2 regions of the Clostridium neuense genome follow, and region 1 is predicted to be linked to the other one. Evidence: riboswitches for the same ligand, from Rfam matches in the RefSeq annotation. Region 1 holds a riboswitch; the other holds the start of a gene.
The links. A riboswitch is a leader RNA that binds a small molecule or an ion and turns the genes downstream of it on or off. The one in region 1 is predicted to bind ZMP and ZTP.
Positions count from the first base shown of each region.

Region 1 (6,405 bases):
ATATATATTAAGCTTACTTTCAGCATCTTTCATGGCAGAGAGAACAGCCTCAACAACTTCTTCTACCTTTAGCCCTTCAGCCGTATGAAAATAGGGAGCAAATCTTAATTCAATATATCTTATCCCATCTTTTTTTGCATCTTCTAATAGTTCAAAGGTTACTCTATAAAGATCCTCTTTTTTTTGCATGACTTTAATAGGAAAATCAAATTTATTTAGATATTCCTTTAAAGAACCGCAATTTCCGCTTATTTTAAAATTATCTTCAATGTTACTTGAATTTGAAACAGGTAAAGGAAGATTATTTTTTCTCAAAAGCTCGATTATAGTGCTAGGCCTTAAACTTCCATCAATATGACAGTGAAGCTCAGTTTTTGGAATGTTTTTTATTTTTTCTCTCAAATCCAAAATAATTACCCCCTTTGTAATATAGTCAATGAATTTTTGTATACATGTGTTTAATTTATAATATATAAAGAATGCGAAGTAAATTAGTTCACAGTTTACAATGATTTTCTTCCATTTCACTACAGAAAATCAAAAACTTATTGCTGATGCCATTTTGGTATAAGGCTTTAATATAATGGCCAGCACAAGTTTACACCTAAAATTCCGTAGGAACGGAGGAATTTTTTCCTTGTACCTACGGTGGGAGCGAAGTAACAATGCTGAAGGAACGATTTAAAAAAACTCTAATAAATCTTGGCTCAAAAATCGTAAAATACTTAGACATTTCAATTTGTTTGAGCAATAGCGAGTTATTGAAATATCTTAGAATTTTATGATTCTTGAGTCTTAGATTTATAGAATTTTTTTAACGCAACGAAGCATTGTTACTTCGCATCATTTTTATAGTGACCTTCTTCAAATATATTTTTAATGTATTTTAGATCATTGGTTTTCCCAAGAGCAAGCATAAGCTTTATTCTAGCTTTTTGACCGGATAAAGTATCTCCAAAGATAACTCCCATATTTTTGAGCTCTTTTCCACCACCGTGATATCCATAGGTGTCCAATGCTCTTCCTTCAAAGCATCTTGATACTAAAATAACAGCAACATCCTTTGAAAGTGCTCTTTTAATGCCATCTACCATGAGAGGAGGAATATTGCCTCTCCCCATTGCCTCAATAACAATTCCTTTCGCACCTCTATTTACGCTAAAATCTATGAAACTTGAGTCCATTCCTGAGGCACATTTTATAAGATCAACCCTAGATTCTATTTTATTGGTATCAATGTATTGTCTTTCTACGCGGTTTCTATAGAAAAAAATTTCATTGTTATCAACAATACCTATAGGACCAAAGCCTGGAGTTCTAAAAGCATCTAAACTCATTGAATTTGCCTTTACAACTTCATTTGCACAGTTTAGTTCACTGTTTAGACAAACAAGAACACCAAAGTTTTTTGCCTCCTCAGATACTGCTGTGCATATAGAAGCAGATAGATTAGAAGGACCATCATAACCAAGCTCTGAGCTTGATTTCATTGAGCCCGTTACTACTATTGGCTTTTCTGAATTTATGGTTAAATCAAGAAGGTATGCAGTTTCTTCTAAAGAATCTGTTCCATGAGTTACTACTACTCCGGAAATGTCATTTCTCTTGAGTAAATCCTTTACGTATAGGGATAAACTTAGCATATCTTCTGGTGTCATATGGGGACTTGGAACATTTGAAAAATTATAGGATTCGATATTGGCATATTCTTCTATTCCAGTAACCATTGACATTATTTCCTCTCCTGATAGACTTGGTACTGCTGCGTGTATTTTGGGATCTATCTTCATAGAAATTGTTCCACCATTAAAAACGACTGCTGCTTTTTTCATTATAAATCCTCCCATATTATCAGAGTAGAGTTTTTAATATAAAGTAGTTTCATTATATTATTTTAGCACAATAAAAACAATGTTTGACTAAATAATTTATATATTATATAATTTGAGTAATTGAATATCTAAATCATGTAACTGGCGGAAAAATGGAATTTACCATAGGGAGCATGATTTGTAATTATATCGACCGCCTGGGTAAACAGTAATATCATATGTTTGCCCAGCTTTTTTTGCGTTAAATTATATATTTTTAGGAGGAATTGTTATGGAAAACTCTGAAATTATTCTTAAGTATGGTTGTAACCCACATCAAAAACCAGCAAAAATTTACGTTAGTAATGGAAAGTTACCTTTTGAAGTTTTAAATGGTAGACCGGGATATATTAATTTTATGGATGCTTTAAATTCTTGGCAGCTTGTTAAAGAATTAAAGAAAGCAACAGGTATTGCAGCAGCAGCTTCCTTTAAGCATGTAAGTCCAGCAGGAGCAGCAGTTGGAGTTCCTTTAAGTGATGCTCTTAAAAAAGCATATGATGTTTGCGATATAGATTTATCACCAGTAGCAGCAGCCTATGCAAGAGCCAGAGGAGCAGATAGAATGTCTTCTTATGGAGATTTTGTAGCTATAAGTGATACAGTAGATGTCGGGACTGCAAAAATTTTAAAGAGATCTGTTTCAGACGGAATAATTGCACCAGGATATGAAGCTGAAGCCTTAGAAATATTAAAGAGTAAAAAGAAAGGCAATTACTGCATAATTAAAATAGATAATGACTATGAACCAGATGATATAGAAAAAAGAGAAATATACGGAATAACTTTTGAGCAAAAGAAAAATAAAGCTGAAATAACTGATGAACTTCTTAAAGATATAGTTACTAACAATAAGAATTTACCCGAAGAAGCAAAACGTGATCTTTTAATTTCTATGATTACGTTAAAATATACTCAATCAAATTCAGTTTGCTTTGCTATCGATGGTCAGGCAATTGGAGTTGGTGCAGGACAGCAGTCAAGAGTTCATTGTACAAGACTTGCAGCATCAAAAGCGGATATATGGTACTTAAGACAGCACCCAGCAGTTTTAAATTTGAAGTTTAAAGCTGGAGTTTCAAGACCAGAAAAAGATAATTTTATTGATCAATATTTAAGAGATGATACAACAGAGGCAGAAACAGTAAATTGGGGAGATGTACTTGAAATTGTTCCAGAGAGACTTTCTAAAGAAGAAAAATTAAAGTGGCTTTCAGGTCTTAAAGGAGTATCTTTAGGTTCTGATGCATTTTTCCCTTTTAGAGATAATATAGATAGGGCTTATAAAAGTGGAGTAAAATATATTGTACAACCTGGAGGCTCTATAAGAGATGATGTTGTAATAGATGCCTGCAATGAGTATGATATGGTGATGGCATTTTCTAAACTAAGATTATTCCATCATTAAAATTTAGTTTAATATATAAATATTGAAGTTTGCAAAGCTGTCACACTAATAATTATGTTTGAATAATTTTTTAGTGTGACAACTTTTTTTGTTATATGTAATGCACATATTATGTAACACACATACTAAAAACTACATAATATGTTGGTGTAGGAACTATTAAAAATTAAATTGATAAAGGGAGTTGCTTAAGATGTATGATGAATGTAACTTTTTAGATGAATTACCTAGATTTATAGGGCAAACAGTAACTATTTACACTACTAGTGGTGGAGAATCAGGATTTGGCTTTACTGGCGTGCTTGTTGCTATAAATAATAGTTTTGTAAGACTTATAACTCAAATAGGACCTGCACCAGGCTGTGCACTTGGAAGCTGCTGTGGAGGAGGCTATGGTTATAAAGGCGGTAGAAACTATTACGGTGGTGAATATGGTAAAGGTGAGTATGGTAAAGGCGAATATGGCAACGGCTATGGAAGATGCGGAAATTATGGAAGAATTGATTGTAACTTTAATTCTCTTGGTTCAATAGTAGATATACCTTTAAATAGAATAGCATCATTTGTTCACAATGCTATTGGATCTGGGATATAAATGATAAGAGGGTGAGGAAATGTCAGATGACTTTAGTATTGTAAATGATATAGAGCGTCATTTAGGGCAAACAGTTACAATATACACTGCAAGTGGTGGGCAATCAGGACTTGGTTTTACTGGAGTGCTTGTAAAAGTTAGTGGAAATTTTGTAAGACTTATAACTCAAATAGGGCCTGCACCAGGCTGTGCCCTTGGAAGCTGCTGCAATCCTTATATAGATAATGTTTATGGTGATTCTGAAAAAGACGATTGCTATGAAGATGGTGGCAAGAAGAAGAAAAGAAAAGGCTTCGAAGGTAAGGAAATTAAGGAAGTAAAGGAAAGCAAAGAATGTAATGAAGATGTAGCAAATATAGCAATGAATTATGGCGAAGAAGGTAAAGGGGAAGTAGGTCAAGTTGCTTCCTGCTGTCCTAATACTCTTGGCTCAATTGTTGATTTGCCAATAGATAGAATAGTTGCATTCGTTCATAATGCAGTTGGCAGTGACTGGTAACATTTATATACTATAATTTAGAAATCTGATTGCTAGTACTATTTATTAATGTACTGGCAATTTTTTAGTTTTATAAATTTAATTAAAATGTATATGCCACATTTATTTTTTAATTTATAATATATTTAATCAAATTTTTCCATGAATGTGAATACTATATATTAGGGTACAGAATTGTATCTTATTTTCAAAAGAAGGAGAAGGTAATATATGGAGTACACTGGTGGAGCAAATATTGAGACAAACGCATGTAATTCAAGTGTTATAAAATCAAAAACACTAGAGCTTGCAGAAAATTGGCCTATACGTCCAGGAACGTTTAAGGTTCCTGTAGTTCTTGCAGAATTTGTTATTCAAATTGATGTTGAATCTAAAATAAAATTAGATGAACCTGCTTATGAAATTAAGAGGATAGAAAAAGAAATATTTTTAACTCAAGCTAGATATATTGGAGGAACTGACAAGGTATTTATAAGTGGGTATATTAGAAAAAATATAGAATACGCATCTAAAAAAGGTACTTCTGCTTCAGGAATATGTGGTGTAATAAAAGATGCTACTGTTCATGTTCCTTTTCAGGTTGCTACTAGAGTAAACTTTAATGGAAAGTTTCCAAGAGTATTCCCAAATAAGCAGCCTGATGTAGCAAGGTACTATGATAAAAAGAGAATTGGTAAGAATATAAGAGAAGCTGATAGAGCAAGTTATGAAAGATTTAATGAACCAGTATATCCAGAACTCGAATGGTCTGAAGTATATGATGCGGATATAGATGAAAAAGGAAGACCTATAGGATGCTTCCCAAATGAAGAGGAGTTTGATGAATTTATTGATAAATCTGTAGTATATCTTGGTGTTAAATTACTTCAAAAACAGCAGATATACAATGGTCGTATATATGATGGAGGAGATCAGCTAGATGGTGGCAGATATGATGGAAAAAGTGGATACGGCCCAATAGATGGAAACAAATTCGATGGAAAAAGTGGATATGGTCCAATAGGCGGAAGCGGATGTGACGGAAAGGGCCAAACAGGCGGAAATGGATATGGCCAAATAGGTGGAAAAGGCTATGGTCAAGCAGGCGGAAAAGGCTACGGCGGAAGCTGTGGATATGGTCAAACGGGTGGAAATGGATACGGAAATAAACAGAATTCTGAAGATGGAAGCTTCTATCCAAGCCAAAATTGGGGAGGAACCATCTGGGATATAAAAAGAAAAAAATAGAATGAATTTTTAAAAGTCAATAGAGCGTTGAGCTCTATTGATTTTATGTATTAACGTTAAAATTAATCAATACTTTGAGGGTATTATATGAATAATCATAGAAGACGGAAGAATCATAAGCATAAACATAGAAGACTGCGGGATAAAGAAAATAGACAAGTAGAAGTAGATGTAGAAAATAAGTCTGAGTTAATGAAGTCTACGTTTGTAACTGACAACGATAAGCAAGAGACCATAGCTGTTAGACTTCCTGTAGTTATAGCTGAAACCACAATTAACATAAACTTAGAAAATACTATTAATTTTACGAGAGATGTAATAAGTATAATAGATATTAGAAGAAAGGCTATTATAAAAAGATGCAAGTTAATTTCACAGATTAATAGACTTTTTTTAGATGGTGTTGTAGTTAAAAGCATAGAATATAGTGAAGAAACTAAACACAATAGTTCAAGGTTAGAAGGGAAGGCAAAAAATTTAACAATAAAAATTCCGTTTGAGTGTGCAGTAGGGATTGAATACATTCATGCCCCAATAACTTGTGAGGAGTTTTATGAGGGTGATAAAATTATTAGGATGTCAGAAAATGAAAAAAGCTTTGTAGATAGGCAGCAAGAAATCGACGATATTTATTGCGAATTGGTGAGCACAGAATTTAAAGAACTTAATGTAAAAGATAAAATAAAATTAATTAATGAAGCAAAAAAGATGAGTACCTTTAAGCAAATTAAACAAAGTATGAGTATGGATATAAAAGTAAGATTACTTCAAAAACAAATAATTTTTATAAAAGAAGGCTGAAAAA
Region 1 covers NZ_JBJIAA010000019.1:72,720-79,124, forward strand. The annotation lists gene add (adenosine deaminase) at 1-408, opposite strand, end outside; gene ACJDT4_RS19795 (asparaginase) at 834-1,832, opposite strand; ZMP/ZTP riboswitch at 1,960-2,042, shown strand; gene ACJDT4_RS19800 (phosphoribosylaminoimidazolecarboxamide formyltransferase) at 2,104-3,279, shown strand; gene ACJDT4_RS19805 (hypothetical protein) at 3,473-3,874, shown strand; gene ACJDT4_RS19810 (hypothetical protein) at 3,894-4,373, shown strand; gene ACJDT4_RS19815 (CsxC family protein) at 4,584-5,600, shown strand; gene ACJDT4_RS19820 (DUF7852 domain-containing protein) at 5,688-6,401, shown strand.

Region 2 (6,405 bases), on a different contig from region 1:
GTCTGGGTTCTCCATAGCATCAAGAAGTGTTTCCCTATTCATTACATTTACATTTAAGTGATGTGCACCTTGAACAAAATATCCATCTAAAAGTGCTTTTAAATTATTTATTCTAGAATCCTTATCTTTTCCAAGAGCATCTGGAATAATTGAGAACGTATTTGATACTCCATCCTGACATACACTTCTATATGGTACTTTAGCAACACTGTTTAATGATGCAAGTGCTCCATTTTTATCTCTTCCATGCATTGGGTTTGCTCCTGGTGCTAAAGGCTCTCCAGCTTTTCTTCCATCTGGTGTAGAACCTGTCTTCTTACCATACATTACATTTGAAGTTATAGTTAATGCTGATAATGTGTGCTCTGCATTTCTATATGCCTTAGTTTTTCTAAGTTCTTTTATAAATTTATTTACGATTTCTACTGCTATATCATCAACTCTGTCATCATCATTTCCATACATAGGAAAATCTCCGTCTATTTCAAAATCAACTGCTATTCCATTTTCATTTCTTATAGGCTTAACCTTTGCATATTTTATAGCACTTAAAGAATCTGCTGCAACAGAGAGACCTGCTATACCACATGCTAAAAATCTATGAACATCAGTATCATGAAGAGCCATAAGTCCAGCTTCATATGCATATTTATCATGCATATAATGTATAGTATTAAGAGTATTTACATAAAGCTTAGCTACATATTCTAAAACTTTAAAATAATTTTCTTTAACTTTTTCATAATCTAAAACTTCATCATTTATCTTTTCAATACCCGGAACTACTTTCTCAAACTTTTTCTCATCTATTCCACCATTTATTCCATAAAGAAGAGATTTAGCAATGTTGCATCTAGCACCAAAGAACTGCATTTGTTTTCCTATTTGCATTGCAGATACACAGCATGCTATTCCATAATCGTCTCCATAAATAGGTCTCATTACATCGTCATTTTCATATTGAAGTGCATCAGTATCTATTGACATTTTAGTGCAGTATTTCTTAAATGTCTCTGGAAGCTTTTCTGACCATAAAACTGTCATATTTGGTTCTGGTGCTGGTCCCAAGTTTGTCAAAGTATGAAGAAATCTAAATGAATTTTTAGTTACTAAGGTCTCTCCATTTATGCCCATTCCTCCTATAGATTCTGTAACCCAGTTAGGATCTCCAGCAAATAATTCATTGTATTCAGGAGTTCTTAAATGTCTTTCTAATCTTAATTTTATTATAAATTGATCTATAAGCTCTTGTGCCTCTTTTTCTGTCATAACCCCATTTTTTAAATCTCTTTCAATATATATGTCAAGGAAGGTAGATACTCTTCCAAGTGACATTGCTGCACCATTATTTTCCTTTATCCCAGCTAAATATCCCATATAAGTAAATTGAACAGCTTCTTTTGCATTAGACGCAGGTTTTGAAATATCTATACCATAGCTTTGAGCCATAGCCTTCATTTCTTTAAGCGCCTTAATTTGCATTGAAATTTCTTCTCTTCTTCTTATTAGTTCCTCTGTCATATCACCTTTTGAATCAGATAAGTCAATTTTCTTTTGTTCTATTAAATAATCAATTCCATATAATGCTACTCTTCTAAAATCTCCTATTATTCTTCCTCTTCCATAAGCATCAGGAAGTCCAGTAAGTAATCCTACATGTCTTGCAGTTCTCATTTCTTCGGTATAAGCATCAAAAACGCCTTCATTATGAGTTCTTCTGTATTTTGTAAATATTTCATATACATCTTCATCAATTTGAGATCCATAAGCTTCTAATGCCTGCTTTGCCATTCTTATTCCACCAAATGGATTTACCATTCTTTTTAATGGTTCATCAGTTTGAAGTCCCACAATAACTTCATTATCCTTATCAACGTAACCAGGTTTAAAACTATTTATACCTGAAATTGTCTTAGGATCAGTTTTTAGTACCCCACCTTTTTTAATCTCTTCTAAAATTAAAGCTTCACACTTATTCCATACTGCCTTTGTCTTCTTAGTTGGTTTTTCTAAAAAACTCTCATCTCCTTCATATGGAGTGTAATTCTTTTGTATAAAATTTCTAACATCAATAATCTCATTCCAAGTTCCTGTTTTAAAATCTGTCCATTCTTTTCTCATATTATACCATCCTTTATTTATTATTTTGATAACTAATACTCACTTTCATTTACCTTTTTACAATATAATCCTTATACTTTAATGTCAATACACTTAAAAATACAATTGTCGAAATTTTCTCATAATTATTTTTAACATAATATGTTTTTAAAATAGTGCACTGTTTATTTGTATTTTTACCATTTTATAGATTCAAAAGAGTCAAAAAACCGCCTAGGCTAATTTTGCCCAGGCGGTCGGCTTCCTACATAAATCATACTCCCTGTGGTTACTCCACTTCCGCCGGTTATATGACTCATTATATTTGAATCTTATGATAATAAAATATCATATTTAAAACTGCATGTCAATATTAAAATTTAGCAGTATTTATCTATAATCTTTTTAAGTTCATTAACTTCTGTTTCTCCACCTAATAAAGCGGATATAACTTTTGAAGCACTTTTTCTAGCTATTTTTTCTAGTTCAATATCTAGAACTATATCATTTTTAGATAACAAATACTTTAAATAGCTTAACTGTTTGTCTGTAATATGATCTTCTCTTATAAAGCTACTTTCATTTTGAATTTTCCAAACTATTTGAAATATACTAGGAAGATTTAAAACATCCTCAAAATTATGCAGCATAATTTTTTTTCTCAATTTTCCATCCTTATTCTGGAGATATTTTTTATAAAGTTCAACACACATTCCACCATCAATTGTGTCTTTTCTAATTATACCTGCGTACTTTTCCACCGATTTCAAATTACATCTTTCTAGCTTAAGCTGCTGTTTGTATGGTTTTATCATTCTATATAAATCAATATGTTCATTCGGTAAATCAAAATAGGTTTTATACTTATCCATCCTATATCTTATAAAAGGCTCATCAAATGCTTTTCCATTATATGAACACCACACTTTAAATTTCTTTAAATCTTTGAAAAAATTTTTTAATATATTTTTTTCATCTTCTAAACTTTCCCCAAAATATTGCTTTACCTTAAAAATACTATCTTTGACATAATAGCCTAAAGAGATTAAGATTACATTATCCTTCTCTTTATCAAATCCAGTTGTTTCTATATCAAAATATGCTATATTAAACATGTTATAGTGCAATACTATCTGAGGAGAGATATTTATTTTACGTTCAGTTTCAGTTATATACATATTTTACTCCCCCTAATAATCTACAGATTTTTATTATACACCAACTAAATTTATAATAAAATACTACGAATACAAATAATGTGCCTTATTTAATTAAATTATTAAATAAAATTTTTGATATATAAGCATTAAGTTTGATATATGGGTGCTAAGTTTGATATAATATTAATGTCTACTTAATGTATAGGAGTGATTTAAATGAATTTGCAAGTTAATGGATTAGATGATTTGGATTTACAAATATTAGATATTTTAGTTAAAGACTCAAGAACACCTTATCTTGAAATAGCAAGACAATGTCATGTAAGTGGTGGTACAATACACGTAAGAATGAAAAAGATGGAGGAAATGGGCATAATAAAGGGTACTAAGCTTATATTGAACAACCCAAAACTTGGCTATGATGTTTGTTGTTTTATAGGCATATACCTTGATAAAGCTGCAACTTATACAAATGTACTTGATTCTATGAAAGAAATTAAAGAGATAGTTGAACTTTATTACATAACAGGTGATTTTTCAATTTTTGCCAAAGTAATATGTAAAAGTATTTCCGACCTTCAAGATCTTTTAATCAATAAAATACAAATGATAGAAGGTATTCAGAGGACCAATACATTCATATCGCTTTCTCAACCAATAGACAGAAACATAGAAATATAAAAATATTTATTTTGAACATAAACATAATATATTAAAATTTGCGCATAATAATGCTGTAAAAACTATTTAAAGGAGATGTATAACATGAAGACTTTAGACATAATTGCACTGCTTTTAGTTATAATAGGGTCTGTAAATTGGGGATTAATAGGCTTCTTTAATTTTGATTTAGTTGCAGCATTATTTGGTACTATGTCCTCAGTTAGTAGAGTAATATATGCCATTGTTGGAATAGCTGGATTATATGCTATATCATTCTTAGGAAGAGATAGAGAAGTAAGAGTAGAAAAATAAATGTACACTTTAAAACTCATACAATAATTTTTCTATATGTTTTATATGTAATGGTTTTTATAGTAAATTATTTATTATGTTTCATAAAAAAAGGTTGATTTAAATCAACCTTTTTTATATTACAATGTTTTAACTATATCCAAAAGTCGAATAGCTGCCTTTTTAGGTCCAGTTTTTTCTTGCCCTTTTATTCCAAGACGCGTTCTTATTTGTCCAACTTTAACACCAGTTTCAAAAAGCTTATTAAAATATACATCTATTAACTTTTCAGTTTCACTTTGCTTTTGAGTTGGTCCAAATGGATTTGCAAAAAATGTCTTTACAAGTCCTTTTTCTGTTGTTGTTCCTTTAGCCATTCTCGCTCCACTCTTAAACACCTCAATGGCTTCATCTACTGATTTAAAAAATTCTAATTCATCTCCACCAGCTTCATAATTATTAGCATACAAAAATATATCTACTGGATATCCTCTTGTTATATCATTATAAGTGGCAACCGGTATCACAAGTCTAGCATTAGTTTTATCGGGATTCATAAATATACTTCTATCTATCTCTCTGAAAGCATATCCTGGATCAAGATCATCTAGTCTTACAAATGCACCTATTTCTGTACCATATCCCTTTGGTTTACTATTTTCATTTAATTTAATTACACCCATATCATCAAATATTACAGTCATATCACTTATATATTTTTCTCCAAGTTCTCTAAATGCTTCAAGGCTTTCCGATTTTCCAGCTCCACTATCCCCCATTATTACTGCATTTACTGTCTTTCCGTCCTTTGTAATTATATTCACCATAGCCCCATGAATTGGTAAATACCCTCTTTTTATCATAATTAAATTATGCAGTGTAAGGGTCATCTTTTTCATATATCCAAAATAATCTATATCTTCACTGTAATTTATATAACCAAGCATTATATCATTTTTCTTATCATCATAAAATATTGTTCTCGTCGTTTCACTATTATCTTTTGCACCAAATACAAAAATTATATTAGGTTTTGAATTAGTATATTCGTTCTCTTTGGCTATTTCAAACAAATTGCATAGTGTAATTCCATGAGCCATAAAGTCTCTATGAAAATATACAAAAGCAAGAAGTTCACCAACCTTTATAGGAAAACAAAACCAGTGATCTCTATTTATTCTACAATTTAATGGATTCTCAAATACCTCAGAAAAAGTTCCATCTCTTTTTATCTTCTTAGGATAAGATATAAAAGGTGGGTCTATAAATACGGAATCAATCACGGGAACTCCATTTAAACATTCATATCCTTCTGGATACTTCCACTTTATACTATTAACAATAAGTCCTGCATTTGCTCCTGCTGGAAGCTGTCTATAAACCTTAGGCTTTTCCCCCTGAATATTTTCTTCTATTTTTCTATAAGTATTAAGTATAAGCTGTGAAAACTGTGTATTTGAATCAACAAAACTTACATTTTCTAAACCATCATTAAGTTTGCTATTATGAACTATAGTATACCTTTCTAGCCTTCTCCAAAATCCATATATATCTTCTGTAATTTTTATAAGCGAATCTGGATTTTCTAGCAGATTTTCATATCTAGGATTGATTTTTATAACTTCTTCTCTTGCAAACACCAATAACAACTTGTAAATTTCCACTACCTTATTTACGATTTCATCGCTATCATTTTCCTTAATGGCCTTTTCAATATACTTGAAGTCATTTGAATTTCTAAATTTTATGTTTTTTATAAAAGCCTCTATAATTTTTTTAAATCCATTACTGTTTAACACTTTTTCTGAAGTATCACAGTATTTAGCTGTAAAATTAATTATTACTTTATCATTACTCATGGAAAATTCTTTTTGCATGTTATTATAACCCCCTAATGCGAAAAATGAAAGTTGAATAGTTAGTCTCATTCAATTTCAACCGCGTCAATGAGTATTATATCACATTTATGAAATTTTTTCACTATTATTGTTTCATTTTTTTGATTTTTTGAAAATATTACCTGCTATAATTTCATTATTTTTTTTATTCCTTTTTTCAAAATCTCGTTATAATCAATAGAATTATAAACATCCTCTTCAAACAATGTACTAAATGCTTTAAATTCTTCTAATGACAGCTCTTCTATACTCTTCTGATTTTCTTCACAATAAATCACTATTTCACCAGAAAT
Region 2 covers NZ_JBJIAA010000016.1:8,271-14,675, reverse strand. The annotation lists gene pflB (formate C-acetyltransferase) at 1-2,121, opposite strand, end outside; ZMP/ZTP riboswitch at 2,341-2,421, opposite strand; gene ACJDT4_RS17670 (ribonuclease H-like domain-containing protein) at 2,481-3,278, opposite strand; gene ACJDT4_RS17665 (Lrp/AsnC ligand binding domain-containing protein) at 3,477-3,941, shown strand; gene ACJDT4_RS17660 (DUF378 domain-containing protein) at 4,026-4,235, shown strand; gene ACJDT4_RS17655 (phosphoenolpyruvate carboxykinase) at 4,355-6,091, opposite strand; gene argH (argininosuccinate lyase) at 6,238-6,405, opposite strand, start outside.
Region 2: another riboswitch for ZMP and ZTP. It lies ahead of pflB (formate C-acetyltransferase); the one in region 1 lies ahead of ACJDT4_RS19800 (phosphoribosylaminoimidazolecarboxamide formyltransferase).